One region of the Clostridium ljungdahlii DSM 13528 genome, then DNA from elsewhere that is predicted to be linked to it. Evidence: riboswitches for the same ligand, from Rfam matches in the RefSeq annotation. Region 1 holds a riboswitch; the other holds the start of a gene.

Evidence for each region. Region 1 has a riboswitch for cobalamin ahead of CLJU_RS11045 (hypothetical protein). Riboswitches for the same ligand answer to the same signal wherever they lie in the genome.
Region 2: linked by a shared signal. The riboswitch ahead of CLJU_RS15780 (cobyric acid synthase) and the one ahead of CLJU_RS11045 (hypothetical protein) in region 1 are both predicted to bind cobalamin.

The regions. Positions count from the first base shown of each region.
Region 1 covers NC_014328.1:2,459,990-2,469,135, forward strand. Annotated here, with positions in the region: gene CLJU_RS21335 (Ig-like domain-containing protein) at 5-3,154, opposite strand; gene CLJU_RS11045 (hypothetical protein) at 3,268-4,080, opposite strand; cobalamin riboswitch at 4,408-4,593, opposite strand; gene CLJU_RS11050 (DUF3467 domain-containing protein) at 4,774-5,031, opposite strand; cobalamin riboswitch at 5,389-5,573, opposite strand; gene CLJU_RS11055 (hypothetical protein) at 5,921-6,547, opposite strand; gene CLJU_RS11060 (GNAT family N-acetyltransferase) at 6,728-7,180, opposite strand; gene CLJU_RS11065 (ABC transporter ATP-binding protein) at 7,250-8,884, opposite strand; gene CLJU_RS22250 (hypothetical protein) at 9,085-9,146, opposite strand, start outside.
Region 2 covers NC_014328.1:3,485,280-3,508,823, forward strand. Annotated here, with positions in the region: gene CLJU_RS15690 (cobalt-precorrin-6A reductase) at 1-742, opposite strand, end outside; gene CLJU_RS15695 (sirohydrochlorin cobaltochelatase) at 755-1,576, opposite strand; gene cobJ (precorrin-3B C(17)-methyltransferase) at 1,614-2,336, opposite strand; gene cbiG (cobalt-precorrin 5A hydrolase) at 2,395-3,399, opposite strand; gene cobM (precorrin-4 C(11)-methyltransferase) at 3,380-4,156, opposite strand; gene CLJU_RS15715 (cobalt-factor II C(20)-methyltransferase) at 4,169-4,834, opposite strand; gene cbiT (precorrin-6Y C5,15-methyltransferase (decarboxylating) subunit CbiT) at 5,014-5,580, opposite strand; gene cbiE (precorrin-6y C5,15-methyltransferase (decarboxylating) subunit CbiE) at 5,598-6,215, opposite strand; gene cbiD (cobalt-precorrin-5B (C(1))-methyltransferase CbiD) at 6,238-7,320, opposite strand; gene CLJU_RS15735 (precorrin-8X methylmutase) at 7,346-7,966, opposite strand; gene cobT (nicotinate-nucleotide--dimethylbenzimidazole phosphoribosyltransferase) at 8,005-9,081, opposite strand; gene CLJU_RS15745 (cobyrinic acid a,c-diamide synthase CobB) at 9,172-10,506, opposite strand; gene hemB (porphobilinogen synthase) at 10,530-11,504, opposite strand; gene cobA (uroporphyrinogen-III C-methyltransferase) at 11,510-12,970, opposite strand; gene hemC (hydroxymethylbilane synthase) at 12,981-13,853, opposite strand; gene CLJU_RS15765 (NAD(P)-dependent oxidoreductase) at 13,850-14,512, opposite strand; gene CLJU_RS15770 (pyridoxal phosphate-dependent aminotransferase) at 14,534-15,772, opposite strand; gene cbiB (adenosylcobinamide-phosphate synthase CbiB) at 15,805-16,758, opposite strand; gene CLJU_RS15780 (cobyric acid synthase) at 16,809-18,326, opposite strand; cobalamin riboswitch at 18,503-18,675, opposite strand; gene CLJU_RS15785 (energy-coupling factor ABC transporter ATP-binding protein) at 18,787-19,512, opposite strand; gene CLJU_RS15790 (energy-coupling factor transporter transmembrane component T) at 19,509-20,315, opposite strand; gene CLJU_RS15795 (NUDIX domain-containing protein) at 20,415-20,963, opposite strand; gene pdxR (MocR-like pyridoxine biosynthesis transcription factor PdxR) at 20,963-22,411, opposite strand; gene CLJU_RS15805 (YhgE/Pip domain-containing protein) at 22,616-23,544, shown strand, end outside.

The sequences.
Region 1 (9,146 bases):
TTTTTTATTTATTTGACTGGACAGGTATGTCTATAATATCTGAAAGTGGATTCATATTTTCAAGGCTGTCCCATATAAATGCCTTCAATTTATATATTCCCTCTTCTGGAAGTTTCATAATACCTGTTAAAATAGATGAATCTCCATTTTTTATTGTCTGCTTTCCGCATACATAGTTGATGAATTTACCGCCCTCATCATATAGTGCTACTATAAGTGATTCATCCTGGTCTTTACCGGAATTATTTTCTGCCTTTACAGATACTTTTGCATCCTCACCTAATTTAAACGAACTATCCATTGTAAGGTTAGTTATCTGTATTGGTTTTGATGTGTTTGTTACTGTAACTATGCACTGTGCCTTTGCATCTTTATTATCTTCAGACACTGCCGTTATTACTGCTGTTCCTGACTTTACTGCTGTTACCTTCCCGTTCTCATCTACTGATGCTATAGTTTTATCACTGCTTGACCAGTCTACCTTTTTATTCGCTGCATTATCCGGTGCTACAGCTGCTGTAAGCTGCAGTGCATCTCCTTCTGTCACACTTGCACTCGTCTTGTCTAATGTCACTCCCGTTACATTTACCGTTTGTGATGGTGATACCTTTTTCTCTGCTGCAGTTAACTTGTCCACTGTTTCCTGCTTCATGGATGATTTTTGTGCATCACTTAAGGCATCATACAATTTCTCTACTGCATCAACCTTGTCTTTATCGGCTGAAGTAAGCTTATCTACATCCAGTGCTGCTATGTCGTTATTTACAGGCACTGTAGAATTCTTCACATCTGTACAGTCAAATATTGAGTTTCTACCTTCATAATCCCTTACAAGAGAATCTATGCCCCTGCATATCTGCACTGGATCATATTTTAAATTGTCATATTGGGTAGTTTTATTTTTGCCATCAAATCCTTCAAGTATAGCATTAAATATGGTATTGCCATCTTTTATAAATTTCTTGTCAAAAACATTGGCATGTGCCATTCCAAGTGTCATATATACCTGGGCATTGGTCCACGGGTTATTTAAATCAATATCGCCATCACTTGTATGACCACCCCAGAAAGAACCAGTATAAGCCTGAGAATTTGAAAATTGATCAAATACATGATCCATGGCCTGTTTTACATCGTAATACTTGTCTCCTTCTTTTGCATTTGCATTATAATACGCTGCAATTTCTTGTAACATCATAGTCCACATATCAGGTGAAGCATTTGCTGCTACTTGAGACCCATCAGCACCTGTTTCTTTGTAAACATTCTTAGCACCATCATGTGTACTCTCTTCCATATAATTTCTGTCAATATGATTTCCATCATTTAGCACATGATCAATATAATTATAAGAAGTTAATGCATAATCTGCATATGTTCCTGCAAACATCTGAACTGATGAATTTAAATAATTTTTATTTGAAATTATATCTATTAAATTATAAGCTTTTATATCCCTGGGGTCATATCCTATAGATGTAATTGCCAGAACCAGTTTTTCCCATTCTGTCATTTTTACATCTTGATCTCCAATTTTTGCATTTTTCATCCTCTGGAGTTCATCCTGTATGCCCTTAAACCAATCGTCATAGTAACCACTTCTTATACCTGTGTATCCAGATCGGGCTGATGAAAATACATCCCAATCATCATCATTTAGTAAAATAGTACCTTCCTTTCCAGGAGCATCAGCTTTATCTCCCTCCCACTGAAATACAGGCACAGCTTTTTCCTGTCCAACACCAAATTTGCTGTAAATTATATTTTCTACTTCCTTTGCATCTTCAACCTGCTGCTTTTCTTCATCCTGTGTAGGTGCTGCCGCACTATTGTCAAGAAGTTTTGCAGTTGAGGGAAGTACTTTACCAAGTAGAAACTGGTAATCTTCATTTTGATCATAGTTTATCTTAATCTTGCTTGAATCAATTGTTAGGGGTACATTTCCTATAGTTGGTGCATTAAAAAATACACCTCCATCACAAGTAGCACTAACATTATACTTGCTTATTAAATCTTTATCTTTATCAGATTCTGGAATCACTTTAAAAGTTGCTTCTGCTTTAAGGCAGTCATCTGTAGTCTTAAAAGGTTCAGTTCCAGGTACAAAGATTCTGTCTTTAGCTGTTGCCTGCACATCTACTACTACCTTTGCTGCTATCTTAGTTGAACTATCCGGATTTAGATATGGATAGCCATCATTTACAGAAGAATCTATCTTCCAGGTCTTATCAAAATCAAATCCAAGCTTGGTGTAGCTGTCTTTATCTTTCATTTGTGCAGTGGTATATCCCACAGGTTTTCCCATAAAAGAAGTACTTGAAAATCCCAGTATATCACTATCATATGCACAGGTAGTTACATCAGTTTCGCTACTTGTATCGATTGGTTGACGAGATACTTTTTTTTCATTTTCCAGGAATTTACCATAAAAATAGCAATTTTTGATTTCTGAGCCAGGTGTAACACAAATTCCTGCAATATTTGGTAAAAATGAAGACTTAGTATCAAAAGTAACATTACTACAGCAGTTATCTGTATATCCATTTATTAGATTCCAGTTATCATCAGAACATGCACTATTACCAACTATTCCTGCTAAAGTTGAAAATCTGCCAGCATCAACTTCAATACTTCCTGTGCTGCAGCAGTGGGTAATTGTACCACAACATTCATTTGCAATTACTCCATAAAATACATCATCGTTGTCATCTAAAATTATTTTACTTCTATCTTTTATGTCTACATTAGCATCAACTTTAACATTCTCCACAATTCCATCTTTCCATACAATTCCAAACAAGCCTGAAGCTGCATCCGTATAACCACTTATAGTATGAAACTTTCCATCAAAAGTACCATCAAAACTTTTATTGTGAGAGGTAAGAGATTTTAAAGGAACATTTGATTTACTTATATCAATATCCTGTGTCAAAACAACTTTTTTGCCTAAATAGTCTATGCCCTTATCGATATCTCCCCTGAGTTTGTTTAGGTCATCTACTGAACTTACAGTGTAATTTCCATCTGAGCCCTGGTTTAAAGATGGCGTTGACGCCGTTGGTGATGCACCTGCTCTAGCAGTATAAGGTGCAAATGTCATTAAAGTAAACATAAGCATCATAACAAGGCTAATCTTTTTCCATAATTTTTTCACTTTGTTCTCCTCTCTAATTTTTATAAAACTATATAAGAAATACCGGGTTAAAAATACATCTTAGCCCGGTATCAATCTAAAACATTTACTTAATCAATAGGGAAAATCCGCTTTTATAAAGCACCAGCTGCAGTATTAACAGCGCCTTGTGTAGCTTGTAATGTCTCCAATTGAGTTAATGCATTAGTATAAGCTGTATCTGTTTTATTCGCATGATTTGCCATTTTTGCTATAAGATCTGTTTTATCTGCTCTTCCACTAAAGAATGCAGGAGTTTGTGTATAACTCCAATTGTAAGTTCCTTTGTCAGAAATTGTTCCATCTGGTAAATATCCTGCTAATCCTAAATCACATCCTGCTGCTGCTGAAAATTCCCAACGTATTGTAGCACCATCCGGTACATTATCTAATGTTGTACTTCCATCATAATAAGTTGAGTTAACATGATCTACATTATTAACTGTAAACATCCAGCCTGAAATTCCATCACATTCTTTTTCACTTAAATAATTTGCATCGGTAACAATAGGCTGCTTTGGTATATCTGTTCTGAAGACAATACCTTTAGTTAAATTTTTAAGCTTGCTCGTAAATGAATAATCTTCAAATGCAGCTTGATTATCTGTAGTATCTTTAAAACCTGTTACATACTTGCCATATTTGCTCGAAACTATGTTTACATTTCCATCACCTACAGCCTGTTTTGTAGCATCAGCAATGGTATTCGTATCACTGAGTGTAACTGCTTTTGGCTGTAAAATAGGTGCTTGTCCTAAAACATTTTTCTCAACATCCACATAGACAGTTTTTGTTGGAGCAGCATCAGCTTTTACACTATTAAAAGCAGACGGCGCAGCTACAGCTCCCAAAGTTAATGTTGTTATGCATAGTGTCGCAAATAATTTGTTTTTTAATCTTCTAATCATTTTATACACTCCTCCAAATTTTTAATTTTTTAATTGTTGCTTGTCCAAATTTAAAAGACAATGATAAAACTTTTACACTTTTATATCAATCACCTCCTGGAAAGTTAAATATAATGACAATCATATTTTTAACCTTTATGAAAAATAAACCAGGTGGTAATTCAGGTGAGATTAGATTAACGTAAATAAATATATATTTGTGTAAATAAAAGATAAAAAGAGACCCTCTTTCTTTCGAAGGTCTCCAGTATACGACATGAATTTATAAATATTTAATGTAAACAGATGTTACTGGCATTGAATACTTACCTTTCCCACCGAAAGAACCATATATGTTTGTAACAGGCAGGTCTACTGGCTTGGCATCATCTTACTTTTCACACCTTCCCAAAGATTATATCTTCAGTGGCATTTTGTGAATTTCATCTTCCTTACAGCAGCGGGGGCTGCAGTGGTTTTTCACCACTTTCCCTATTAATTCCTAAAAAAGAAACCTATTCAAAATTATCATTTATTTTACAATTGTCATTACCTTTACAATACACCAACTCCACTTATTTGTCAATAATTTATAAAAACTTTATTAAATTATTGTAAATTTCAATAATACAACACAATTTTCTATAAACAGAGTTCTTGACATCAGATAAATTTTAATGCTAAAGTTTGTCCTAAATACTGTTAAAATGTCTATTACTTATTTAACTCAGCGTTAGTTTTGGGATTTATATTAATTTCTCCAAAAGTATCCTCATACTTTTCTACTGATTTCGTAAGCATCATACAAACACTTTTTGCCTGCTGCGGGCTCATAAATATCTTCACACTATCTTTTACATCTTTTTTATACACCTTCATAAAATCTAACTGAAAATCATATACACTTCCAGAAAGCTCTAATCTATTTGAATATAATTCCTTTTCTTCTTCTAATTTTACATTTTCATCCATAGAATTCACCCTTACCTTTCATATTTTTTTACTCAACTTATTTTTACACTTCGCCCTATCTAATCACCTTCCTTTTGTACTCGCCTGTCTAATCCCCTACATTTAGTTCTTTCATTGATGACGAAGGGGTTATTCTAAAATAAGAACAAATCTGATGACTTACTTGATTGTCCATAAACAGAGTTCTTGTAATCAGATAAATTCCTACAAAAATAAAAAGAGACCCTCTCCCTTCGAAGGTCTCTATATATAACATAACTTACAATAATGGTTAATAACTAAAAACATCTCTGTTCTCTTATGTTAATATAACCGTTTACTTTTTGAATAAACATAGCATTATCTTCCCCTCCGAAAGAATCACCCACATATCAGGCAGGTTTCCTGGCTCAGATTCATCTTACTTCCCTGTCTTCCCAGATATAAAAATCCAGTGACATAACTAGGGTTTCATCCTCCATACAGTAACGGTGGGCTGCAGTGTTTTTTACACTTTCCCTTTTAACTATCAATTTGACAGCACCTAATAGTAAAAATATTAAATTTTTATTACCTTTATGTTAAGTTTAGAGCAAAAATTTTGAAAAGTCAACATTATTTTCATTAATATAAAGATATTTCTGAACGAAAGATGATAATGTCTTAGTATACCAAAGTTGATTATATTCTAAATATGCATAGGCATTGAGATTAAAACCAACAGCGTTCCAAAAGTCAAGGGCCGTGTGGAACGAATGTTTCAAGCCTGGAAAGACTCACAATAGCAGGTATGGCAGTTTAAACTCTAGGAGTGCCCTTCTCTAGTTTATCTATATGTATTTTAGGATTTTCTATATTTACACCATATAGTTTATCAAGATTTTTAGAAAACCACCTTACGGATTAACTTCTATAAATCAATCTCGCTTAATATCGGCTGTAACTTACAAACTGACAAGTATTTATTTGGTACAGCAATTCCTTTTTCCTTACGAATTATTTGTATTACTGGTGCCATATGCTTCCCCTCATATTTTTTTACAGGTATATAGGAATTAACATATGCTTGCGTTGCTTCATGTCCATTGGATATATCATATCCTAAATCTAAAGGACTTGTTCCTCGAAGATTAGTATGTTTACAATCAAGAATATGGGCATAATCTGCTATATATAAGCCACTAAAATTCATTGGCAATTCTACTCTTAACAAAACATTCCCAATATACCGCCGTACCATTTCAAATCCTAAATTTCCAAAATAATAATCCTCTGTTAACCATTTAGGCAATGGATCAAGAAATCCCTCAATTAAATAACAGTCATTAAATTCTTCAGGTATATTAGGACAACTTACTTGCCTTCGAGCATATAATCCACTATTTTTAGAAAATATCATATGAAGAAATTTACTGTGGGTATAATGATAAAATACAATATTATTCTTATGGAATTTTATTTGGTTAGGAAGTATCTTATAACCCTTGTCCTTCAAATATAACTCTCTTTTGCATAAAAATTCTTTTCCTAAATTCACAACTTTTTTGTCTCCTTTGAGTAACATATAATTTCATATTTAATATATATTTTAAAAATAGTTATCATTCTCCATAATTTTCAGTAAAATATAAAAGTCCTATTTTTCTGACTTTATAATTGCTTATTATATTTCCCGCTGCTTTGTCATACAAATTATAACCAACAATAGTATAAATTTCTATAATACTATAGACACGTACATCTTATCTCTTATTAATTCCATTTTTGCTCCATACTTTGCCCAAATTTTTCTAGAAGCCAGATTATCTTTTACAATTTTAGCACTTAAATATTTTATTTCTTTCCTTTTAGCATATTCTAATATTTGCGAAAAAGCTTTGCTTGCATATCCTTTTCCCCAGTACCTACTCCCAATCCAATAACCAATTTTTGCTTTTTTCTCTTCTACACTCTGATAACTTAACGATATCATACCAATTGCATTATTATTCAAAACGATAGCAAATATTTCTGAGTTTGTGTTTTCAGACCATTCATTATTATGTTTGATAAATTCATCCTTTGATATTATACACTTTCTGGAACCTAATTTTTCTTGTAATACATTATCAGTATTTAATATTTCTATAAGTTGAATTGCATATTTATTATTAATCTCTTCAATTGCCATACTTTTTATAACCACCTAACTTAAACACTCACAGTCAATAAAATTTATAAAGAATATAAAGTTTAATTTTTATATTTCAATAATTTTATCTATAAAATCTATTCCTTTAGTAATATGAGAAATTATTATTAATATTGAACTAGTTTTTCTACTTTTCAAAATTCTCAACATTATTTCTCTTGTTTCGGCATCAACATTAGATATAGGTTCATCTAGGATAATTACATCCTTATTGGAAAGCATTGCTCTTATAAAAGCTATAACCTGAGCCTGTCCCCCTGAAACGCCTGCTGTATTTTGACTTATTTCGGTATCCAATCCTCTAGGTAATCTATGAATATATTCAGTTAGCATAAATTGATCAATAAGTTTTTCTACATGCTCACGGTTTCTATTTGTCTGCCCATATAATATATTCTCCAATACTGTTCCCCTAAATAAAAATATATTTTGTGATACAATTCCTATCCTATTTCTTAAGCTTTTATTATTAATCCTTTCAAGATCTAATCTATTATAAAATATTTTACCACTTGTAGGAGTATATAGTCCTATTAAGAGTTTTATAAGAGTAGATTTTCCAGATCCATTTTCACCCTTAATAAGAATTTTTTTCCCTTTACTTATTTTAAAACTCAAATTTTTTAAAACATATTCTTCAGAGGTATTATATTTAAAATCTACATTATTTAACTCTATAGATTCAATTTTCCTATTTAAATATTCATGCTTCCCACTGTTTTCACCTTGCATATCAAGAAGCTGATATATTCTTTCAATACTTAAACATACTGGTTTTATTATAGTCCCTATAGTTGCTAAAGCTTGAGTACTGCTAAAAACTTTAGCTATATATAATGAAAAAGAAGTATATAATCCTATGGTAAATTGTCCTTTTAAAATCATTATTCCTGCAATTAATAGTATTAGAAGTGTACCAAAATCATTAATAAGTGTTATATTTTCCGTAAATAATAATATAGCCTTGCTTTGTTTTGTACTATCCTTTGTAAGTTCATCAAGTTTATTTTTAAACTTTAAAAGACTGCTGTTTTTACCATTAAGCACTTTTATATCTTCAATTCCATTGATTATTTCAAAAGTATCTCCATTTAAAATTGCACTAGATTCCATCATCTTTTGTGTATTTTTCATAAATCCACTTGCAGATTTTTTAGAAGTAATGAAAAAAACTGGAGTTAAAAACAAAATTATTATAGATAATTTATAATTTATAACAAACATAGTACCTAACGCCATCACCGTATCAATTAAATTTAGAAAAATACTTATAAATTGAGGTGAAAAAATTCCTCCCACAGAACTACATTCTGATATTCTTGCTTGAATATATCCTTTCTGTGTAGAGGATATATAGTCCATTGGCAAATCTATCACCTTGTCCATCACCAAATATCTCATTTCATTAACAATTGAATTACTAACTTTAACAAACATATATTTTGAAATAACCGCAAGAATATATCTCAAAATATACAATAGTGCTATTACAGCAATTAATTTATAAAAGTCACTATATCCTTGTTTAGTTATAAGTATCTTGTCCATTATACGTCCTATTATGTATGGAATAGGAGTTGATATAATTGAACTAAAAATCATGCCAATAATTCCTATAGTAAAAATGATGCGATATTTTTTTAAAAACGGTATTAATTTCAATAAGCTACTAAAGTTACCCATATTATTTTCTCCTTATATTTTTTTGATTTCAAGTCAATACAAATTTACAACCAGGAATTAATTATGATACATTGATTTTACTAACTTCTTCTAATTTTACATTTTCATCCATAGGATTTATTCTTACCTTTCATATTTTTTATTCAACTTATTTTTACGATTCACTCTATCTAATCACCTTCCTTTTTGTACTCGCCTGTCTAATCCACTGCATTTAGTTCTTTCATTGATGACGGAGGGGTTATTCTAAAATAAGGACAAA
Region 2 (23,544 bases), 1.0 Mb from region 1:
GTTCATTTACATTGTAAAAAACATTAATATTATTATAATCCATTTTCTTTCTTCCAATTATAAACGCATATATTCCACAATCCAGACAGGCTCTTATTTTTTCATAAGTTCCACCTTCCCTACCGCTGTCTTTAAGCAGCATGGCTTCAGCTTCATAATCTTTTATAAAGGCACAATTTAGTTCATAACTTATAGGCCCTTTTAAAGCAATTATATCTGCTAAATCTATATTTTTATCATAACATTCATTTATAACTTTAACAGAAGGCAAAACTCTATAAATTATTCTATTATTAAGACCCATTCCCAGTACTTTATCCAAACTCCTACTTCCTGTAGTATTTAGTATAGTTCCATTTATATCCTTAAGTTTCAATTTAAGCTCATCATAATCCTTTACTTCTACAACTTTATCCTCACTTTTAAATTCTTCTATACAGGAGGGTCTCTCATATCTTATATACTCTATGTTTAACTCATTGCATGCCTTAATTACATTTTTTGTAACTTCAACTGCATAAGGATGTGAGGCATCCACTAATACTTTTACACCTTTTTCCCTTAATTCACTTATAAGATCATTAAGATCAAGGGGTTTGTTGTTCATATAAGCATATTTATATTCTTTAAGAAGCTCTCCACCATATTCCGTGGCTGTAGATACAAATATATCAGAAGTAAATTCATTTAGCAAAGAGAGTATTTTTCTACCTTCAGAAGTTCCAAGAATTAATCCTATCATATGAAAATCTCCTTACATTTTAACTTTCATCTTTTCATCCATAAGAGGATTGCCTTCTATACAATCCCTAATGTGCTGCACATATATCTCCTGAAAAGCCTTGTTTTCCCCAAGTCCATGAAGATATGTGTTTATTTCAAATCCTTTAGATTTAAGTATTTGTTTCCATGAATCATTGTCTTCACCTGCCATGTCATTTGTAGCATGATCTCCTGCTACTAACATAAAAGGCATTAATGTTACTTTCTCAATATTATTTTCTTTCAGCTTAGGTATTATATTATCAATTGCAGGATACCCCTCTACAGTAGCTACAAAAGTATTTCTTATTTTCAAATCATCTAATACATATTGAAAAAGAGCATAACTAGAATTACTTGGATGGGAAGAGCCATGTCCCATTAACACTACAGCTTCATTTTGGCTAAGAGGTGGAAGCTGCTTTTCTAATGCCCTGGCAGCTATTACATAATCACTTTGTCTATAAAGTACAGGGCGGCCTAGAACCAGTTTACTAAAGGACCCTTGATATTCATCTATACAGCGAACTACCTTGTCATATTCATCTCCTGGCATTATATGTAGAGGCTGAACATAAACTTCTCTAAAGCCTTCATCTCTCATTTTATCCAGGGCTTCAGGCACCGTATCTATATAAATTTTCTTTTGATTTTTTAATTTCTTGATTATTATTCCGGAGGTAAAAGCTCTTCTAACTGCATATTCCTTAAATTCATTTTTAATTTCATCTTCCGTATCTTCAATACAGTTTTTAAGTGTTCCCAATATGCTTGTACCAAAACTTACCACAAGTATTCCTCTTTTTGCTTCCATCAAATCTTATCACCTCTTTTAAGAATAGTTTTTTATTCTATTCTGGAATTTTGTAACCACGTGGAGTTATAAATATCCCATCTTTTATATAACTGTTACTGTTTCCTATTATAACTACGGACATCATGTCAACTACGCTGTCATCAAAAGAATCAAGTGTAAAAAGCTTATGCTCCTGACCTTCTCTAAGTGCATTTTTAACTACAGCTACAGGTGTATTGCCTTTCCTGTATTTTTTCACAATATCAATACATTCTTTTAAATAGTGTGGTCTACCCTTACTTTTAGGATTATAAAGTGATATTACAAAATCTCCAGAAGCTGCAAGTTCAATTCTCTTTTTTATAAGCTCATAAGGAGTCATAAGGTCACTTAAACTTATGTTACAGTTATCGTGCATAAGAGGTGCTCCAACTATAGAAGCTGCTGCAGAGGAAGCTGTAAGTCCTGGAATCACTTCTACGTCTTCATCTTTTCTCATTTCCAAGATGAGCCCTGCCATACCATATATTCCTGGGTCACCTGTACTCACTATGGAAACTACGTGGTCTTTTGAAAGTTCAAGTGCTTTTTTGCATCTTTCCACTTCAGCTCTCATGCCTGTTGAGATTACCTCTTTATTTTTAATTAGGTCTTTTATCATCTCTATATAATTAGTATATCCTACAATTATTTCACTATTTTCTATTACCTTTACAGCACGTAAAGTCATATTTTCATATCCACCTGGTCCAATTCCTACTACATAAAGTTTACCCATTTTACACACATCCTTTATTTAATGCACAATTCACAGTGCACAATTCACAATTTTTAAATCAACATTTGTTTTTATGTACTTCACCTATACACAAGGTCATTCCATTTGCCTTTATTTTATCTGTAATTAAAGATGCTCCCGTAAGTTCTGTGCAAGGCTCACACACTGCCCTTACGCCTATTGTTTTTTCAACAAAGTCACTGCCTTTATAGTTGTGATGTACTCTTCTTATATCTTCTATAGAATAGATTTTTAAATCACATTTGAAATATTCTGCAAGTTTTAATATGGCTTCTTCCTTTGCCTTTATTTCTACAGTAGAAATATACCTTACAGCTCTCTCATCTATATTGTAATCTAAAAGCAGCTTTTTAACTGTTTCTATCATCTGCTTCGAATCAAAATTTTTCCTGCAGCCAACTCCCAGCACAACATTCTTTCTTATGAGTTTTAGTGTTTTTATATTTTTAAAATTCTCATCACCAAAGGCTTTACACTTATTTGTAACACACAAAAGTCCTTGTATATTATCTAAATTGATGCTGTAACCTTTAGGAACATCCAGCAATTTATCTTCATCTATAAATCCTACTTTTTTGCCTTCCACCAAAAGGGCAGCTATGTATTTAGCATCTTTTAAATCATTTATAATGAATCCATTTTCTTTTGCAAAGACATCCGGTGCCTTTACCCCAATATTATCTGTAGCTGTAGTTATTACAGGAACAGCTTTGAGGATACTTGCCAATTGGCATGTAAGCTCATTTGCTCCACCTAAATGGCCGCTTAAAAGGCTAATTACAAATTTACAGGAACTATCTATGACAACTACTGCAGGATCCTTATCTTTTGATTTTATAAAGCTTGCTATGGCTCTTACAGCTATACCTGTAGAACTTATAAATACAACTGCCTTGTAATTTGACATGGCAGTTTCCGCTGCATCCTTAAGTTTAAAACCTTCCATATTATTTTTAGAATAAAGATCTACAGGAAAATGCTTTTTTATCTTATCACTTATTTTATCTCCTGCAGTTGTAACGCTAATTACCGCTATTTTCATTTTTTGCCTTTCTGAACATATGTGTAAAATTTTCATCGTACAAAAGGCTCTTATCATATTTGCAATTGATAAAATCTCCTACAAGTATCTGCGCTGTTTTTGTTATATTTTCCTTCTTTACTTTTTCTACGATATCATCTAAAGTTCCTATAACACACTTTTCATCTTCCCAGGTAGCTTTTTGAATAACTGCTATAGGCACATTTCTTCCATAGCCTTTCTTTAATTTTTCCACTACCTTGTCTATCATACTTACAGACAAAAACAGTGCCATAGAAGCTCCTACAGAAGCTAATCTTTCCAAATTTTCTTTCTCTGGTACGGGAGTTCTTCCCTCTACTCTTGTGAGAATTATAGTTTGGCTTATACTTGGAAGGGTAAATTCTCTGTTTATAGCAGCTGCTGCAGCCGTAAAAGAACTTACTCCTGGAACAACTTCATAATCTATTCCAAGCTTGTCTAGTTCATCCATCTGTTCTCTTATAGCCCCATATATGGTTGGATCTCCTGTATGCAGTCTAACTATTTTCTTTCCTTCTCCATGATACTTTTTTATAACATCGATAACTTCATTTAAGGTCATGGAAGCAGAATTGTATACTTTTACTCCAACCCTACAGTATTCTAAATGATCTTTGCTTACGAGTGAACCTGCATATATAACCACATCTGCAGTTTTTAGTATATCTCTTCCCTTAACTGTTATTAAATCAGCATTTCCTGGTCCTGCTCCTATAAAGTAAACTTTATTTGTCATGTTCTTCCTCCTTTAATCTCTTTGGGCTATTATAAGAGACATATAATCTCTGCTTTTTAGTATATCTTCTCTATTTTTAAGTACTTCCTGTCCTTCTCTATAAGCTCTCTTTACACATATGTACTTGAATCCTTTTTCTTCTAATACATTTAATACATTTTCTTCTTTTCTATATACTTTCATTATTACTACAAACTTCTCATCTGTTATCTTATCTACCTGAGATGCAGGAAGAATCAAAACCCTTTCATCTCCTATAACAATACTCTGTCCTGCTAAACTTGCAGCAGCACAAAACGATGTTATTCCAGGTACAGTTTCTGTTTTATACCCCTTGTTTTTAATGTGATCTAAAAGATATATATAGGTACTGTATACAAAAGGGTCACCTATAGTCAAAAATGCCACATTTTTACCCTCATTTAATCTTTCCTCTATAGTCTTAAAAGCTTCAAATATCTTTCCTTCCTGCTCTTTTCCACCCATTGGAAAGTGTTTTATTATAACTTCTTTATTTTCATCTACAAAATTTTTAGCTGTATCAAAAGCTATGCTTCTATCTCCATCTTTTGCTGAAGGTGCAACTATTACCTCACATTTCTTTATTACATTTACAGCTTTTAGCGTCAGTAATTCTTCATCTCCAGGCCCAACTCCTATACCATAGAGAGTACCCATCTTTAAGGTATCTTTTTCCATAAGTTTTCACATCCTCACTGCTTAATATAAAGTTTAAAGTCCAAATATCAAAGTTCAAATAATTATGACTTCCTTCGTACCTCATCAAATCTATAATTTCAATGTTTTCTGACGTTAGGAGGAAAATCATCATTATCTGTTATTTGTTCTTTAACAAATTATAAATTACGAATTGCACTTACTATAAATATACTGTTATTAGAAGTCATCATATAACTGTTCGCCCTGGTCTTATTTATTGATACTTGTATACATTCTACTTCACATTTCATACTTTTTAGAGTATCAAGGGCTTTATACAAATTATTTAAAGTTATAAAATTAAGCACCATTTTCCCATGTCCTTTTAGCTTTGCACCATATCTTTTTACTATTTCCTCTATATTTCCTCCGCTGCCGCCTATAAATACAGCATCAAAATAAGGTTCTATGCTTTCCTCTACCTCAAGTGCTTCTCCTTTTACAACTGTTAAATTGTTTACATTGAATTTATCTATATTTTTTTCAATTACAGAAAGTGCTTCTTCATTTTTTTCAACCGCAACTACCTGTCCCTTAGAGCATATCTTAGCCATCTGTACACTTACAGAACCTGTTCCAGCACCTACATCCAGCACTCTAAAATCTGGCTCAATTCCAAGTTTTGCAATGCTAAGTATTCTAATTTCCTCTTTTGTCATGGGACAGTTTCCTCTTATAAATTCATCATCTTTTATATATCTCATAAAAATTTCTCCCACTTTTATAGAGTTTTATTTTGAATTACAACTACACAAAGACCTCCAAAGTCTTTATCTTTTAGCTCTGCAGCACTTCCTGAAGTGATTTTCTCATCCTCGTAAGAAAGATTTTCTCCTACATGCACTACTGCATCTACAGCATTTTCTTCTAGAATGCTGCACAGATAATCTGGTGAATGTTTTTTATCCGTAAACCATATAGAAATACGATTTTCCTTTACTATGCCTAAAAAATCTTCCTCTCTGCCGTGGAGACTTCCTAAAAAAGATCCCTGCCAGCTAAGTTTTACTTTTGCCATCATATATTGAAAAGAGCTTATACCTGGAATAACTTCTATGTCACCATCATAATTCTTTTTTAAATACTCCGTTATACCATAGTAAAGTGGATCTCCAGAAGCTGTAACAGATACGCTTTCATATTTTCCAGATTGCAAAATATCAAGTATATCCGTTAACTTTCTTACCTTTATCTTATTGCCTTCTATAAAGTCCAAACTATCTACTGCTCTTTCAAAACCCAATATAGCCTGCGAACGTTTCATTACAACTGCAGCCTTTGGAAGTATGTAATCTTTATTTCCAGGTCCTATGCCTACTATAAAAACCTTTGTATTCATAACCACACCTACTATTAAAATTTTACTTAGAAAGACTGCTGTAGAGCACTCCTCTTTTCATTGAATACATTATAACATCTGCTTCGATTGAATTATAGGTGTACTGTTCTATTCTATTTTTTACCTTAATACCTATATTTTCATAAAGCTTGTCATATCCATCTCCTAGAAGTTCTACAGCTCCTTCTGTAGTTTTTTCATTATACACTTTTTTTACAAGTTGCAAGTCTTCTCCCATTAAAGCAAGTTCCAGTGCCATTGTCTCAAGTCTTACATCTGATACCCTGCTGTGGGTGTTAAAACATCCTGAAGCAATTTTACTCATCTTACCTATATGTCCAATTACAAGTACTTTCTTTATATTTTTGTTCATGCAGCATCCCAGTGCAAAGCCAACATAGTTAGACATTATAACCATCTTGTTTTTATCCAGCCTCAAACTAGCTGCCATATTTTCTCCCATGTTTCCAAAGAGAAGTATAAGATCTTTGCACCCTTTAGCTATCTTTTGATTTATCTCAAGTTCCACAGACTGCTTAAGTGCTTCCTCAGACATTGGCATTACAATTCCACTTGTTCCAAGTATAGAAATTCCTCCTACTATATTGAGCCTTGGGTTAAATGTCTTTTTTGCTATTTTTTCACCTTCAGGTACAAATATAGTTATTTCTACACCTGAGTTTTCAGGAAGTACTTCTTTTACTTCTTTTTCAATCATCTTTCTAGGCACAGGGTTTATAGCAGCTTCACCTTTTTTCACATATAGTCCTTCACCTTTAACTATTCCAACACCTATGCCGCCTTTTAATCTATATTCTTTAGATATTTTCTTTGCTCTTGCCCATATCTCTATGCCATTTGTTATGTCTATGTCGTCTCCACCATCTTTTAAAACACAGCATTCTACAAAATCTTTTCCATGCCTTACTTTTTCAATAGGTATCACAAGTTCAATACCCTTTGGAGTGTCTATTTTTACTTCTTTTAAGTCAGTTTTAAAATACAGCATATTGCAAGCTGCCTTTGCAGCTGCTGTTGCACAAGAACCTGTAGTATATCCACATCTAAGTCTTTTTCCATCACAATTTACATACATGTCAAGCACAATATCACCACCCAAAAGTGCTAAATTATCTAGTTATCATATACATAAGTGCATTTACTATAGCAGCTGCTATGTTGCTGCCGCCTTTTCTTCCCCTTATAGTTATCATAGGTACATCAAGTTTTTCTATTTCCTCTTTAGAATCTGCAGCTCCTACAAATCCTACTGGTGCTCCTACTATAAATTTAGGCTTTGCCTTTCCGGCTAAAGTAAGCTCCTTTAATTTATAAAGTGCTGTAGGGGCATTTCCAAATACAAAAAACTCCACTCCTTCTTCTACAGCTTTTTCTACAGCTGCCATAGAACGAGTTATTTCTTTTTCTTTAGCTATATCTGCTATTTCACTTCTACTTACAAAACATTCTACTTTACAGTTGAGCTTTGCAAGAGCCTTTTTATTTATTCCTGCTGCAGCCATATTTGTATCTGTATATATGGTCACCCCTTTTTTTAAAAGTTCCAGGGCACTGTCTACAGCTCCTTCTCTTATATATAGTATATCTTTATATTGAAAATCTCCTGTAGTATGTATTACCCTCTTTACTATAGAAAGTTCTCTTTCAGGAAAATTACATTCTCCCATTTCTTCTCCTATTATTTCAAAACTTCTTTTCTCTATTCCCATAGGTGATTTTATATAATCCATAATAATCTATTCTCCATTTCCTTATATGAAGTTAAAAACTACTTTTCCCTTATATCTATAAATTTATCTGAATTTTTTACATCTGCTTCTTCAAAAGTTGCCATATTGTCCATAGTATAAAGTGCAGCCTCTATTACTGAAAATTCTAAAGGACATCCTGAACCTTCTCCAAGTCTCATATCTAAATTTAACATAGGCTTTAATCCCAGTTCCCTCATTACATAGCTTATAGCTGGTTCTGCAGAAAGATGAGAAGGAAATAAATAATCTCCTACCTTTTTATTTAATTTAAAAGCACATAAGGCAGCTGCTGAAGATATAAATCCATCAATTACAATAGGTACCCTATTTTTAGCTGCTCCTAAAAAACACCCACACATTCCTGCTATATCAAATCCACCTACTTTTGACAATACATCAATAATATCTTTTGGATCTGGTTTATTTACATCAATAGCAGCTTGTACAGCTTTCTTTTTACTTTTAAGTTGTTCATCTGTAATTCCAGAACCTTTTCCAACTGTAAGGTCTACTGGTAAACCTGTAATTGCACTTAAAATTGCAGAACTAGTGGCAGTATTACCTACACCCATTTCGCCTGTTCCAAAAAGGTCATATCCTTTTTTTACAAGATCATCTACTGACTCTATACCCGCTTCAATGGCCTTTATGCATTCTTCTCTAGTCATAGCAGGTCCTTTAGCCATATTTTTAGTGCCGTAAGCCACTTTTTTATTTATTATTCCAGGCTCTTTAAAGTCATAATCCACTCCTACATCTACTACAGTTATATCCGACTTAGCAAAATCTGAAAGCACACAAACTCCTGTTATGCCTCTTGCAAAATTTTTAGTAACTGTTACTGTAAGATCTTTAGGACAGTTACTTACACCTTCTTCTACTACTCCATTATCAGAACACATAATAACTATATTTTTTTTATGTATTTTATTATGTATTTTTCCTGTAATTCCTGCCATTTTGGCAGCTATTTCTTCAAGTTTTCCAAGGCTTCCTATAGGTTTTGTCAAGCTGTCCAATCTTTCCCATGCCTCTTTTACAGCCTCTTCATCTTTTCCCTCTATACACTTTAAAGTTTCTTCAAGTAAACTCATAATACATACCCCTCAATTTACTTTTAAAATTATTAAATTGACCCTTTACTATATAAGACACTAAAAGCACAAAAATAGTAACGCATTTTTTTATTTTTTTGATGCCCCTGAAATTTTTTGTAACATATCTAAGTTTCCAAAGAAATGAATGTGAGCATAAGCTCCTAAAGTATTGTTCTTAACGTACCCGCAGTTCCACTTTTTTATTTTTCCATCGTAAGTATCTTTAGTCACGTTATAAATTTTTTCTTCTTCTGAATCTATATAGGATTTATGAAATTCATGACAATTCACTTTAAGTCCTAAAGGTAAAATGTTATTTTCCTTAGCTACTTCTATCTTGGCATATCCAAAGTTTTGTAATCTCGAAGTCATGTGAGCCTTTCCTTTAAAAAATCCAACTGTGTCAAAGACAGCACTTTTATCTACATTTTCCATGCCTTCTGTCAGATACATAAGTCCTCCGCATTCAGCATAGCATCTAAGTCCTGATTTTAATTCTGTTTTTATACTTTCCATCATAGATATATTGCTGCTAAGCTCCTCTATAAAAACTTCAGGATATCCGCCTCCTATGTACAAAAAGTCTATATTAGAAGGTAATTTTTTATCTTCAAGGGGACTAAAAAATATAGTTTCACCTAGTTCCTCTAAAAATTCTATATTTTCCTTATAGTAAAAGCTGAAGGCTTTATCGTAAGCTACCGCTGTCCTTATCTTCCTATTTTCAATATGGTAGTCATCCTTAAAGTTCTTGTTTTCCTTAAAGCATCTAAGCAGCATTTCAACATCCACATTTTTTAAAATAAGTTCACTGCATAGGTCTATTTTTTCGTTTAAGTCACCTACTTCACTGCTTTGGACAAGTCCTAAATGTCTGCTTTTAAGTGAAAGCCTTTCATCCTTTGGAATGTATCCAAATACTTTTATATTGCAATTTTTTTCTACAGCAGCTTTCAAAAGTTTGTAGTAGCTATCTCCTATATTATTAAATATCACTCCTGCTATATTTAAATTTTCAAAGTTCACTATTCCATTTATTTCAGCACATAAAGTAGTACTTTGAGACTTAGGACTCATAACAAGTACCACAGGCAGGTCCAGTACCTCAGCTATATTAGCTGTAGAATACTTGCTGTCTATTCCCTTGCCGTCATATAATCCCATAACACCTTCAATTATTCCTAGTTCTCCTTTTCCTCTACTGAAAGAGGCCTTTACTCCCTCTTCTCCCATAAGGTATAAATCCAAATTTCTAGAACTAGTTCCAGTTATGCTTCTGTGAAATGCGGGATCTATATAATCCGGTCCCACTTTATAACCTTGAACTTTATAGCCTTTTTTCATAAGTGCTTTCATAAGTCCAATAGTTACTGTAGTCTTTCCACCTCCACTGCTGTTTGATGATACAATAATACTTTTCAATACCCATCACCCTATTTCATTTTTTACTTAAAATCTTCTTTAATCCATCTGCATATGTCAAGAGCATAATAAGTAATTATCATTCCTGCTCCTGCCCTCTTTATACAAGTTAACATTTCCTTTACTATAGCTTTTTCATCTATAAGACCAGCTTTAGCTGCTGCCTTAACCATGGCAAATTCTCCACTTACATTATAAGCAGCTACCGGCAAGTCAAATTTATCTCTGGCAAGTCTCACTACATCTAGATAAGGAAGAGCTGGTTTTACCATTATTATGTCTGCCCCTTCTTTTATATCATCTTCTATTTCCAGCATAGCTTCTCTTACATTGGCTGGATCCATCTGATAACCCTTTCTGTCACCAAATTTAGGTGCTGAATCCGCTGCATCTCTAAAAGGTCCATAAAATGCAGAACAGTATTTGGCACTGTAAGCCATTATGGCTACGTTTTTAAATCCATTTTCATCTAATATATTTCTAATAGCCTCAACTCTTCCATCCATCATATCCGATGGTGCTACCATATCTGCTCCAGCTTGTGCATGAGAAAGTGCTATTTTAGCTATATATTTAAGTGTTTCATCATTGTCTACTTCATGTCCATTGAGTATTCCACAGTGGCCGTGGCTTGTATACTCACACATGCATACGTCTGTAATTATATAAAGTTCTGGGTCTAATTCTTTTAGTTTTCTAACTGCCTTTTGAATTATTCCATTTTCCTCAAAAGCTGAAGTTGCCACCTCATCTTTATGATCTGGAATTCCAAATAAAATTACACTTTTTACTCCTGCATCCTTAATTTCTTTTACAACTTCAGGAAGACTGTCAATAGAATAGTGGTAATTATTGTCCAGTGAAGATATTTCTTCTTTAATATTTTCTCCTTCTACCACAAATAATGGGTAAATAAAATCGCTTGGATTGAGTACAGTTTCCCTAACCATATCTCTTATAATTGGATTCTTTCTAAGTCTTCTGTGTCTTCTAAACATATTTTTTACTTCCCTTCTAATAGTTGTTTTATAACTCCGTCTGTAGTATATTCTTCAGACATTTCATAATCTATATCATGCTTTTTCAGCTCTTTACCTGTTATAGGTCCTATAGAAATTACCTGTTTTTCCTTTATAGCAGAAAGCCCTACAAGTTCTATCATGTTTCTAACTGTAGTTGGACTTGTAAAAATAACTGTATCTACGTCATTGAAACAATTTTTATCAGTTAAGCTTCCAGCTACTGTCTCATAAGTATAACATTCATCTACTATGCAGCCTTCTTCTCTCAAGGCTTCTGCCAAATAAGGTCTTGCATTTTTAGATCTTGGAATAAATACCTTGTCTCCTTTTTTTATGAAACCTTTCATTTTATCGTGGAGACTTTCAGCTACAAACTTTTCTGCTACTATTTCAGGTATAATTCCCTTACTTTTTATAGCTCTTTCTGTGGCAGGGCCTATAGCTGCAAATTTTCCTTTTATATTTCTAATATCATAATTTTCGGTTAGAAGTCGTTCAAAAAAGCTGTTCACCCCATTTACGCTGGTGAAAATAATATAATCATACTCCAGCAATTTATCTAAATATTCTTTGATATTTTCTGAAGTATATTTTATTTCTATGGAATGTATCTCAGTAACCTGAGCTCCTAAATCAAGAAGTTTTTCTCTCATTTCACGTGACTGAGCCTTTGACCTTGTGATACATACATTTTTTCCAAAGAGAGGCTTTTTCTCATACCAATCAAGCTGCTCATTGAATTTTATAACATCTCCTATAACTATTATGCAGGGAGAAGTTAGTCCTGCCTCTTCAGCTTTTTCTTTTATGTCTTTTATTTTTCCTACAACTTTTTTCTGCTTTGAAGTAGTTCCCCTCATAACTACGGCACAAGGAGTATTTTCATCCATGCCATTTTCCTTAAGCTTGCTGCATATTACTTCCAAGTTTCTAAATCCCATTAGGAAAATCAGTGTTCCTCCTATTTTAGCTGCAGCTTCCCAATTTATATCCAGCTTTTCAGCAGTCTTTCCTGTAAAGATATGAAAGCTTCGAGCTACCTTTCTATGAGTTACAGGTATTCCTGCATAATTTAAGGCTGATATTGGAGAAGTTATTCCCGGTATGACCTCAAACTCTATATTTTCTTTTAAAAGAGCCAGCGCTTCTTCTCCTCCTCTTCCAAATACATAGGGATCTCCGCCTTTAATTCTTCCTACTACATGTCCCTTTTTAGCAAGTTCAACTAACATGTTATTTATTTCATCTTGATTTTTATAATGGCATCCTGGTTCCTTACCACAGTAATATATTTCACAGTCCTCATTTACATATTTTAAAATTCCAGGGCCTGCCAACCTGTCATACATAACTGCAGTACATTCACTTAATTTTCTCACTGCCTTTAAAGTTATAAGTTCCTCATCTCCAGGTCCTGCACCAATAAGATAAACTTTTCCCATAGTATCCTCCTTAAGCTTTCAATATCATTTTTGCAAGTTTTTCACCTAAAACCATATAATCTTCCTTGTTCCCTGTTACATCTTTTTTTATAAGTTTATTTCCTACCATGAACATTCCCATGATATTTATAGTATCTTTATCTATTTTTGCATAGGCACCTATGGTGGAATGACAATCTCCATTTAATGTCCTCATAAAGCTTCTTTCAGCTTCTACACAAATTCTTGTATTTTCATCGTCTAATTTACTGAAAAAGCTCTTATTTTTACTGTCTTTTTTTGTTTCTATACCAAGAGCTCCTTGTCCAATTGCAGGTACCATATCTTCCACCTTAAAATACTCAGTAACTAGTTCCTCTAAGTGAGACCTTTTAATTCCTGCAGCTGCCAAAACTATGCCATCTAAATTTTGGCTTTCTATTTTACTTATTCTAGTCTGTATATTTCCCCTTATAGGAGCTATTTCTATATCCGGCCTTAATATCTTTAACTGCTCTGCCCTTCTATTGCTGCTTGTCCCAATTTTAGCTCCTTTAGGAAGTTCATCAAAAGGTACTTTATCTTTAGATACAAAGGCATCCCTTACATCTTCTCTCTGCATAATAGCAGCTATTTCAAAATCTTCCGGCACATCAAAAGGTACATCTTTCATACTGTGAACTGCTGCATCTGCTTCATCTTTAAGAAGTGCCAGCTCAATTTCCTTTAAGAAAAGACCTTTTCCACCTATTTTATTTAGGGCTATGTCAAGTCTCTTGTCTCCCATTGTTTCTATAAGCACTTTTTCACACTTTGCATTATAATCTTTTTGTAGTATATCCATTACTATTTCAGTTTGAGTCTGGGCTAATTTGCTCTTTCTAGTTGCAATTTTAAAATTCAAATGTTATCACCATCCTGTGTTATCCTTAAATTTGCTGTTGTAAAAAACATATTTATTACATCTAGGGCCTTTCCCTTTTTATAAAAAAAGTAAAAGTCATCTGTACATATAAACTTCATAATTTTTTTCTTATCATCTATACTGCAAATGCTGTTTCTTATATGAGAAGTAAATTCTACAAATTCATCATAGTCTTTTATATAATCTACCAGCTTATTTGCAATAAATACAGAAGTTACAGGTGATACTCCTTTTGTATTTATCCCAATTGAAACATTTTTAGTATTTCTCTGGCAGGGTGTAATGCAATTTCCATTTTCAGGCTTAGTTGCATCTATATATATTTTACATAGCTTTCTGCAATCCTCTGCTATGCTGTAGTTTACTTTCACATCATCTGTAGCTATTACTACAAGGTGCTTGTCTTCTATATACTTCTTTTCATACTCTGCATTAATTATATTTACATTAGGGAGGCTCCCTATATTTTCAAAATCATCCATAAACTTTTTAGACAATATATAAACCTGGCATCCTTTTTTTGAAAAGGTTTTTGATTTAATGTAAGCTGCATGTCCTCCCCCTAATATAATCACTTTTATTTTAGGAGATAGCAGCGACAAAAGCATATTATTATTTTCTAAGTTGTTTACCTTCATCTCTTCTTCTCCCCTTAAAACTTAAGTAGTTACATCTTTACTTATTTTTTTTAACACCTGTAGTATTCTTTCATTTCTCCACCTATCTTTTACCGCTAATCTTATAAATTTACTATCAAGTTCCTTAAAATTATTGCATCTTCTTATGAGAACATCTTCTTTTAAACATCTACCATATAGCTTCTGACAATCTTCATATTTCATTTTACATAATACAAAATTGCTGTAGCTATCATACACTTTTTCAAACAAAGGTATCTCTTTTAACTCATCTAACATAAATTTTCTTTCTTTTTCTATCCAACAAATGGACTCTTCTATGTATTTCTTATCTTTAAGTACACTCTCAGCTGCTGTTTCTGCAAAAGAGTTTATGTTCCATGGATTTTGTTTGGATTTTATACTTTTTATTAAATTTTCATTTTTACAAAGACCATATCCCATTCTTATTCCCGGCAGTGCAAAAAATTTAGTAAGAGCTCTGATTAAAAATACACATTTATATTTCTGCGATTCCCTTAAAAAAGAACATCCTCTTTTTCCTGTAAACTCCACAAAAGCTTCATCTATAATTATTGTTTTATGATTTTCCTCGCAGTAATCAAGTATTTCTTTAAACTTATCTTTATCTATTACACCGCCATTTGGGTTATTTGGATTACCAATAATTAATGCTTCTGACTTTGTTATTTTTTGTCCGATATCTTTATAATCATACTCCATATTCTCTTTCAAATGTGAATGTATTATTTGGCAGTTCCATTCTGCTGCATTTTTTTCATATTCTATAAAAGAAGGTACTACAATACAGATGCTTTTAAAACAGCTGATTACAAGATCTATTATCTCTGCAGCTCCATTACCTAATACAATGTTCGTATCTTCCATGCTGCTTGATATTTTTTCTTCTTCAATGTAAACAGAGTTCTTGGCATCAGATGGAGTTTTTGACTTCACCTGATACTTAGAAATCGTTATCCAGGGACGTAGCTGCTCTTTGCTCCCACTTGAAGAAGTGGGAGTATTAGAGCAGGTAGTCATCGGATAAAAGTAATTTAATGAAAAATTTATATACTCTTTTATTGAATTTTTAAGTTGTCTATACTCCACATCAGGATACTTTTCTACATCTTTTAATGCTTTTTCTATATTTTCTTTGAAACTTAAAGGTACTCCTAGTGGATTTATATTCGAACTGAAATCCAAAAGCTTTCTTCCCTTTAAAAGTCCCTCTGTATATATATCTCCACCATGTTCCATAATAACACATCCTATATCATTGATTTTCTAAATTACGCTCTGGGTAATCCAATTATAACTATTCCACATAAAATCATAAAAAGTATTTCGGTAAAATACATAATTATTATGCACTGTCCTATGTGTTTAAAACTTAGTTCCATAAGTCTATCCCCTATAGTAGGTTTATAAACTACTTGACCAAAATAAACATTTGTGCCACCAAGCTGTATTCTCATAGCTCCAGCTGCTGCTGCCTCAGGATAAGCACAATTAGGACTCTTGTGGTTTTTCCTGTCCCTTATCATTATTTTAAAAGACTTAAAAGGATTTCCTTTTACTACAAAAGCGGATATACACATAAGTACCCCTGTAATTCTAGAAGGTATAAAATTAAATACGTCATCTACCTTTGCAGGAAAAAATCCTATGTATCTATACTTTTCATTCATATATCCAAGCATGGAATCCATAGTATTTATTCCCTTATAGAGCATAGCAAGTGGTGCTCCAAAAATAGCTGCATATATAAGTGGTGCTATTACTCCATCGGAAGTATTTTCCGCCACAGTTTCCACATCTGCCCTTATTATTTCCTGACTGCTTAAAGAGGATGTATCCCTTCCAACTATATAAGAAAGCTTGGTTCTTGCATCTTCAATATCTTCCTTTTTAAGGGCATAGTATACTTTCTTTGCCTCTACAGCAAGGCATTTAGCAGAAATAGTCGTCCAAATAATAAATGTATTTACTATATTGTATAAAATAACATTTTTTCTTAAAAGCAGCAGTACTGCAAAAGGCACAATAAAACTAACAAATGCAACAAGGAAAACAATTAATCCACCAAATGCTTTTAAGCTCTCCTCTTTTTTGCAAAGCTTTCTTCCCTTTTTATCTAAATAAGATATAAGCTTTCCTATATATATAACGGGATGGGGAAACCAATAGGGATCTCCTATTATCCAATCAATTACAACTGCTATCACAATATCTATTAAATTCATAAATACAAAAGAACTGGACAAATTTAACCCCTCTTTTCTAAATTTAATTACTATCTTTTAATTCCCATAATATTGTATATCTTATCTATATCTAAATTCTTTCGCACTATGCTTGCTAACTTATCCAATTCTCCTTCTCTAAGATTTTCATATGTCTTAGATTTTTTATAACCTAATCCTTTATTTTCTCTTATCTTATTTACAATAAATTCTCTAAAATCAATTCCATCGAAAACTCCATGTATATAAGATCCAATTACATTTCCTGACATATTTATGGCACCATCTTCTGTGTCAACCTTTTCACCATTTTTATCAGTTATATTAAACAATGGTCTTGCATCTTTTCCATATTTGCATATTCCCATATGTATTTCATATCCGTATACATCCAATTTTCTATTAGTTAAAGATTCGCCATCCTTTTTTATTGGAAAGTCAATTTTACTTTTTGCATTTACTCTAGTTGTAACCTTTTCTTTTTCAAATATAGTTTCTATGTCTAAAAGTCCTATACCCTCTACTTTTCCTACATCTGTCTCCACTCCATAAGGATCTTCTATGACTTTACCAAGCATTTGATATCCACCGCATAGTCCTATGACAAGTCCAGTTTTACTATATTCTTTTATTCGATCCTCAAGGCCGCACTGTCTAATTTTAAGTAGATCTTCTATAGTATTTTTACTTCCTGGAATAATGACTAAATCTGGATTTCCAAACTCTTCTACAGATGTTATAAATCTTACGGAAACGTCTTCTTCGCTCTTAAGCGCATCTAAATCTGTAAAATTAGATATATGAGGCAGCTTTATTACGGCTATATCAATAGGTGCTGTAACTCTTTTATTGAATTCTACAGCTCCATCTTCATCCTCAAGTGCCAATCTAAAATGAGGTATGACACCAAGACAAGGTACCTTTACTATATCCTCAAGCATCTTAAGCCCCGGCTCCAGTATATCTTTATCTCCTCTAAATTTATTTATTATAGTACCCTTTACTCTTTTTTTCTCCTCTTCTGTAAAAAGCAGCATTGTTCCTGCAATGGATGCAAATACTCCTCCTTTGTCTATGTCTCCTGCTAAAAGTACTGGTGCATCTACTGATTCTGCCATACCCATATTTACAATGTCTCTATCTCTTAAATTTATTTCTGCAGGACTTCCTGCTCCTTCCATTACTATTATGTCAAATTTCTTCTCCATCTTTTCAAAGTGTTCTTTAAGCATATCCCTAAATTCCAGCTTCATATTATGATATTGCATAGCAGTGCTGTTACCATACACTTTTCCGTTAACTATTATTTGGCATTTCTTATCTGAAGTTGGTTTTAACAATATAGGGTTCATATATGCTTCCGGCTGCAATCCAGCTGCATAAGCCTGAAGTACCTGAGCCCGTCCCATCTCTTTGCCATCTAATGTTATATATGAGTTCAATGACATATTTTGAGATTTAAAAGGACATACTGAATAACCATCTTGTTTAAATATTCTACAAAGGGCTGAAACAATTATACTTTTTCCTACAGAAGAACCAGTTCCCTGAATCATAATTTTTGCCATAACAATTACTCCTCCCAAAACTTCCTAAATATAATAAAAAGTTTAATTTTAATTAATACACACATATCTATATTAAAGCCAAAAGGCAGTAAGCTTTAGAAAGCTAACTGCCTTTAACATAAAAACCTCAGCTTAAGCTGAGGTTAACCACACTAAAAGTTTCTCTCCCTCCGAAAGCATATAATAACAATCAGGCAGGTCTCCTGGCTTATGATTCATATTTACTTTAACCTTCCTCTTTTACGAGTGGTAACTAAAGTTCATCATCACATACAGTAGCGGGGGCTGCTACGGAGTTTAACCGTATTCCCTTTTCACCTATAAAGGCACCTGAATTTTCTATTTAATTTATACTCTAAGTTTATTATAATTAGAGTTTTATGTCAACTTGAAATATCCAATATATTACATAAAGTAAATAAAAATTTCATGGAATTCTAAAGTTTTACAGTTAATAACACTATTTGATATTATATTTCACTAAAAACTCAGTATCCTCCATTACTTTGTTGTAAGCGTCATCCCTTATTATATGGTGATCTTCAGAAAATACAAGAACTCGTTTAAAAAGTCCATTAACATATTCAAAATCATGTGTTGAACATATTATAGTTTTTCCTGCTTTATTTAATTTGATAAAAAGATCATTTAAGAATTTCTTTCCCTTAGGGTCTATTCCACTCATAGGCTCATCTAAAACCAAAACTTCAGGATTTAATGCAAGTACAGCAGCTATAGCCACTCTCTTTTTTTCTCCCCCACTTATGTTATAAGGCTCCCTGTTTTCTAAATCCTTCACATTTAAAAGTTCTAGACAGTCATTTACCCTTTTATTTACTTCATCTTCATCCATTCCCATTTGCCTTGGTCCAAAAGCAATTTCCTCGTATACACTAGAGCAAAAAAGTTGTGCATCGGAGTTTTGGAATACAAATCCTACTTTTTTATGGAACTTCTTTGAGAAGTTACCTTTTTCCAATTCATTTTTACATATTTTCACATCATCAAAATAGTAATTTCCCTTTGTGGGAAATACCACTCCATTTAATAATTTTAAAAAGGTAGATTTACCACTTCCATTTGCACCTATAAGCGCTATGGATTCTCCTTGTTCTATAGTTACATTTATATCTTTTAATACTTCATTATTTTTATATTTAAAAAAAGCATTCTCAATTTTTATCATCTTAATCCCACCCTAGATATGTAAAAATACATAGTTATGATAAGTACATTAACTATTAAATATATTAGATCAAAAAACTTAAATTTAAATTTTTTGTGAGACACATATTCTCCTGTAAATCCCCTACATTCCATAGCACAATACATTTCATCTCCCATTTCTTTTGATTTTAAAAATAAACTGCCAATTATCTTTGAAATAGAAGAATACTTTTTACTATTTCTTCCTATAGATCTAAGCTTTAGTGCATAAAACATGTCCAAAGAAAATTCACCTAATATATAAATGTATTTTAAAGTTATGTCAAATACCAAAATAAATATGTCTGGTATAAAAAACATCTTTAGCGCCTTAGTTATATCATGCCATTTAGTTGTATAAGATAAAACATTTATTGAAATTATAGTACCAGCTACTTTTAGTAAAAGCATTTCACTATTTCTAATGTTCCCCATAAGTATGGAAGGTATGAGCATTATAAATGTAAAAAATGGAATAGAAATGCTTAAAAGCAGTATTTTTTTTATATCTTGAACATCCAAAAAACTTAAAATTAGTAGAAAATAAACATCTACAAGCATTACATAAGTAAAATTTTTAGACAACGATAAAAATAATATATTTAAAATAGTAAAGGAAAGTTTTAACATAGGATTTAAATTATATATAAAGCTATTATTTACTTTATTGTTCCTTTTGATAAGAGATAATAGATGTAATATAGAAAATATACTTTTATCTATAAATTTGTCTTTATCTTCTTTGGGAACGTATTCATCCTTTTTTAAAAGCCAATCCTCCATAAATTACACCCTCAATTCTAATTTTTAATTTTTCTGCTTCCTTGTTAAAAATATATCATACTAACAGTTATTATTCAACTAAATACAAAAACATTATTCTTAGCTTAATCCATAAAAAACATACCATACACCCATTCCTATAGCAGTTCCCCTTGCCTGTTCTTTAATCAAAAAGTCTTTAAGTTCTTCTCTGTGAAGTGCAATTACCTGTATATCTTCCTCTGGCTCCAGCTTTTGTATGGGAATTTGATTTTCCATTAAATCTTCATATATATCAACCCTTGCTAACGTAACCTTATCCGTTAAAAGTGCAGGATTTGAATAAAGCATAGGGCTCATTGACTTTACTTCTCCCTTATATCCAGTTTCCTCCTCCAATTCTCGTAGTGCATTTTCGCCTATATTATCCCCTTCCACAAGACCTGCTGGAAATCCAATAACGTATTTATCTATAGCAGCTCTGTATTGTTTGATAAATATATACTTATTAGATGGTACGAGTTTGCCAACTATTACTACTGTATTTGTAGTATTGGTTCTCTTTATTCTTTCCCACTTTAACTCCTCATTATTTTTTCCTGTATAAGTTATTTCCTGTAATTGAATCCACTTTCCTTTATACAGTGTTTTTTCCGATATTCTTTTCATCAAGTCCATCCTCCTATTTTTTTAGCCTCCTGGCCTATTATCATAATTCCTTTTTTTATATCTTCTTCACTGACTCTTGAAAATCCAAGCCTAAAAGTATCATATCCCTCATCATTTACATAAAATACATCACCAGGAGTAAATATTACTCCTCTCTTGCAGCATCTTTCTAAAAGCTTTCTGGAACTTATATTCCTTAGCTTTATAAATATATGCATTCCCCCCTCACCAAATATCTCTTCACAAGGTATATTCTCTCTTGCACACTTTAAGGTGAATTCATATTTTTCCTTATATACTCTTCGAGCTTTCTTTATGTACTTTTCAAAATTGCCTTGATTTAAGTAATCATAAAAAATTGCCTGATCCAGAGAAGAAGTGTGAATATTCCTAGCCCTTTTGCAACTCTCTAAATAGTTTATAAGTACTTCATCCGCGAGTATCCATCCTATCCTTATTCCAGGAAATAATACCTTTGAAAAGCTTCCTATATATATAATACTATTTCCACTACCGCTAAAAGCAGCTATAGGTGATACATGAGTTCCTGAATACCTAAGCTCTTCATTAAATCCATCTTCAATTATAGGTACACTATAACTTTTAAGTATGTTATATAACTTCACCCTATTTTCAGGAGGCATGACAATACCTGTAGGATTTTGATAGGATGGAATAAAATATGATATCTTAAATTTATTTTTTTTCAGCTCTTCACTAAGATCTTTTAAACATACTCCGTCTTTTTCAACTTTTACTCCAGTTATATTGAGTCCATGTAGTTTCATAATTTTAATTGCAGTATTATGAGTTGGATTTTCACAAAGTATATTATCTCCTCTTTCCGTAAGACAAGATAATATTAAATCAAATCCTTCGGTAAATCCATTTGTTATAAGTATATCCTTTTCCTTTGTACAAACTCCTTTACTTTCCATATATTTAAGTAAATATTGAATAAGGGGCCTATAACCTTTAGCATACCCATAATTCAACACTTTTTCTCCTTCTATAGACATACGATTTAAAAAAGCTTTTTTAAATTCATCTACATTAAAAAGTTTTTCATCAGGAGCTATACTTTTAAAGGATATCATTCCTTTTTCCCATTTTGCTTCATGTTTTATTATATCTAATCTTTCGGAAAGTTTGCCATATTGATTTATTTTGTCTTCCCAATCTATACTCCACTTTTCCTGAAAATCTACTTTTACATCCGATACAAAGGTACCCCTTCCTTTTTTCATGTATACAAATCCTTCATCTTGCAAAAATTCATAAGCATACATTACACTATTTCTGCTTATTTTTAGCATTGAAGCCATCTCTCTTGTGGAAGGAAGTTTTTCTCCACTTCTAAGCATACCCTTAAGTATCATATCTTTAATATAATCTTTTAGCTGTATATATACAAGCCTATCTTTATTTATCTTAAGTTCCGAAAACATAACAAGTTTCACCTCAAATATATTCTTGCACAATTTTACTAATAAATAAAGAATAATATTAATAAATAAGTTATTGACATATAGTAAAAAAAATGTTTCAATAATACTGACTAGTCAGTTAATATTTAAATATTATATAATTTCATTATTGAGAATAATTTTCCATATATTTATTTTAGATATTTATTTTAGGAGGATTCATATATGCTAAGAAATATTATACAAGTTTTTAAAAGAGATATGAAAAGTATTGTTAAAAATAAAATGACAATGTTGATTGTTGCAGGTGTATGCATACTTCCATCTCTCTATGCATGGGTCAATATAAAAGCATGTTGGGATCCTTATGGAAATACAAGCAGCATTCCTGTAGCCATAGTTAATGAGGACAAGGGTACGAACTTTAACGGAAAAAATTTAAATACAGGAAATGAAATCGTAGAAAAATTAAAAGATAACCATAAAATAGGCTGGAAATTTGTAAACGCTAGAAACGCGGATATGGGTATCATAGATGGTACATACTATGCCATGATAAAGATTCCAGAAGATTTCTCAAGGAATATTACAAGCATAACATCAAATACTCCTAAAAAAGCTGAGATCATTTATAAAGTGAATACAAAAAATAGTCCTGTAGCTCTTAAAATAACTGATGCAGCAAGAAACACGCTAGCAGAACAAATAAAATCAAATTTTATATATACAGTAAATCAAACTATATTTTTTTCTTTGAACATTTTTGGTAAAAATGCAGAAAATGATAAACAAAACATTATAAATTTGAAGGATGCAATAATAAAATTAAGTGACAATATGGATGTTATAACAGATGTTCTTGGAGGCATAAGTGATGATTCAAATGATTTTAATTCAACGCTTTCTCAAATTAAATCAGGTATTCCTATGATAAATTCAAGAATAACTACTTTAGAAAATGGTAATGACACAAACAATTCATCTGTGCTATCCCTTCAGTCTTCCATGAACAATACCTTTGATAACATTGCATTTAATTTAAATACCTCAAAGACTGATATATATAGGATTCAAAATTCGATCTTAAATTTTAATTCAGTAGTTTCAAATTCCAAGTATTCAAATATAGATACCACTGTAACTAAAATCAATTA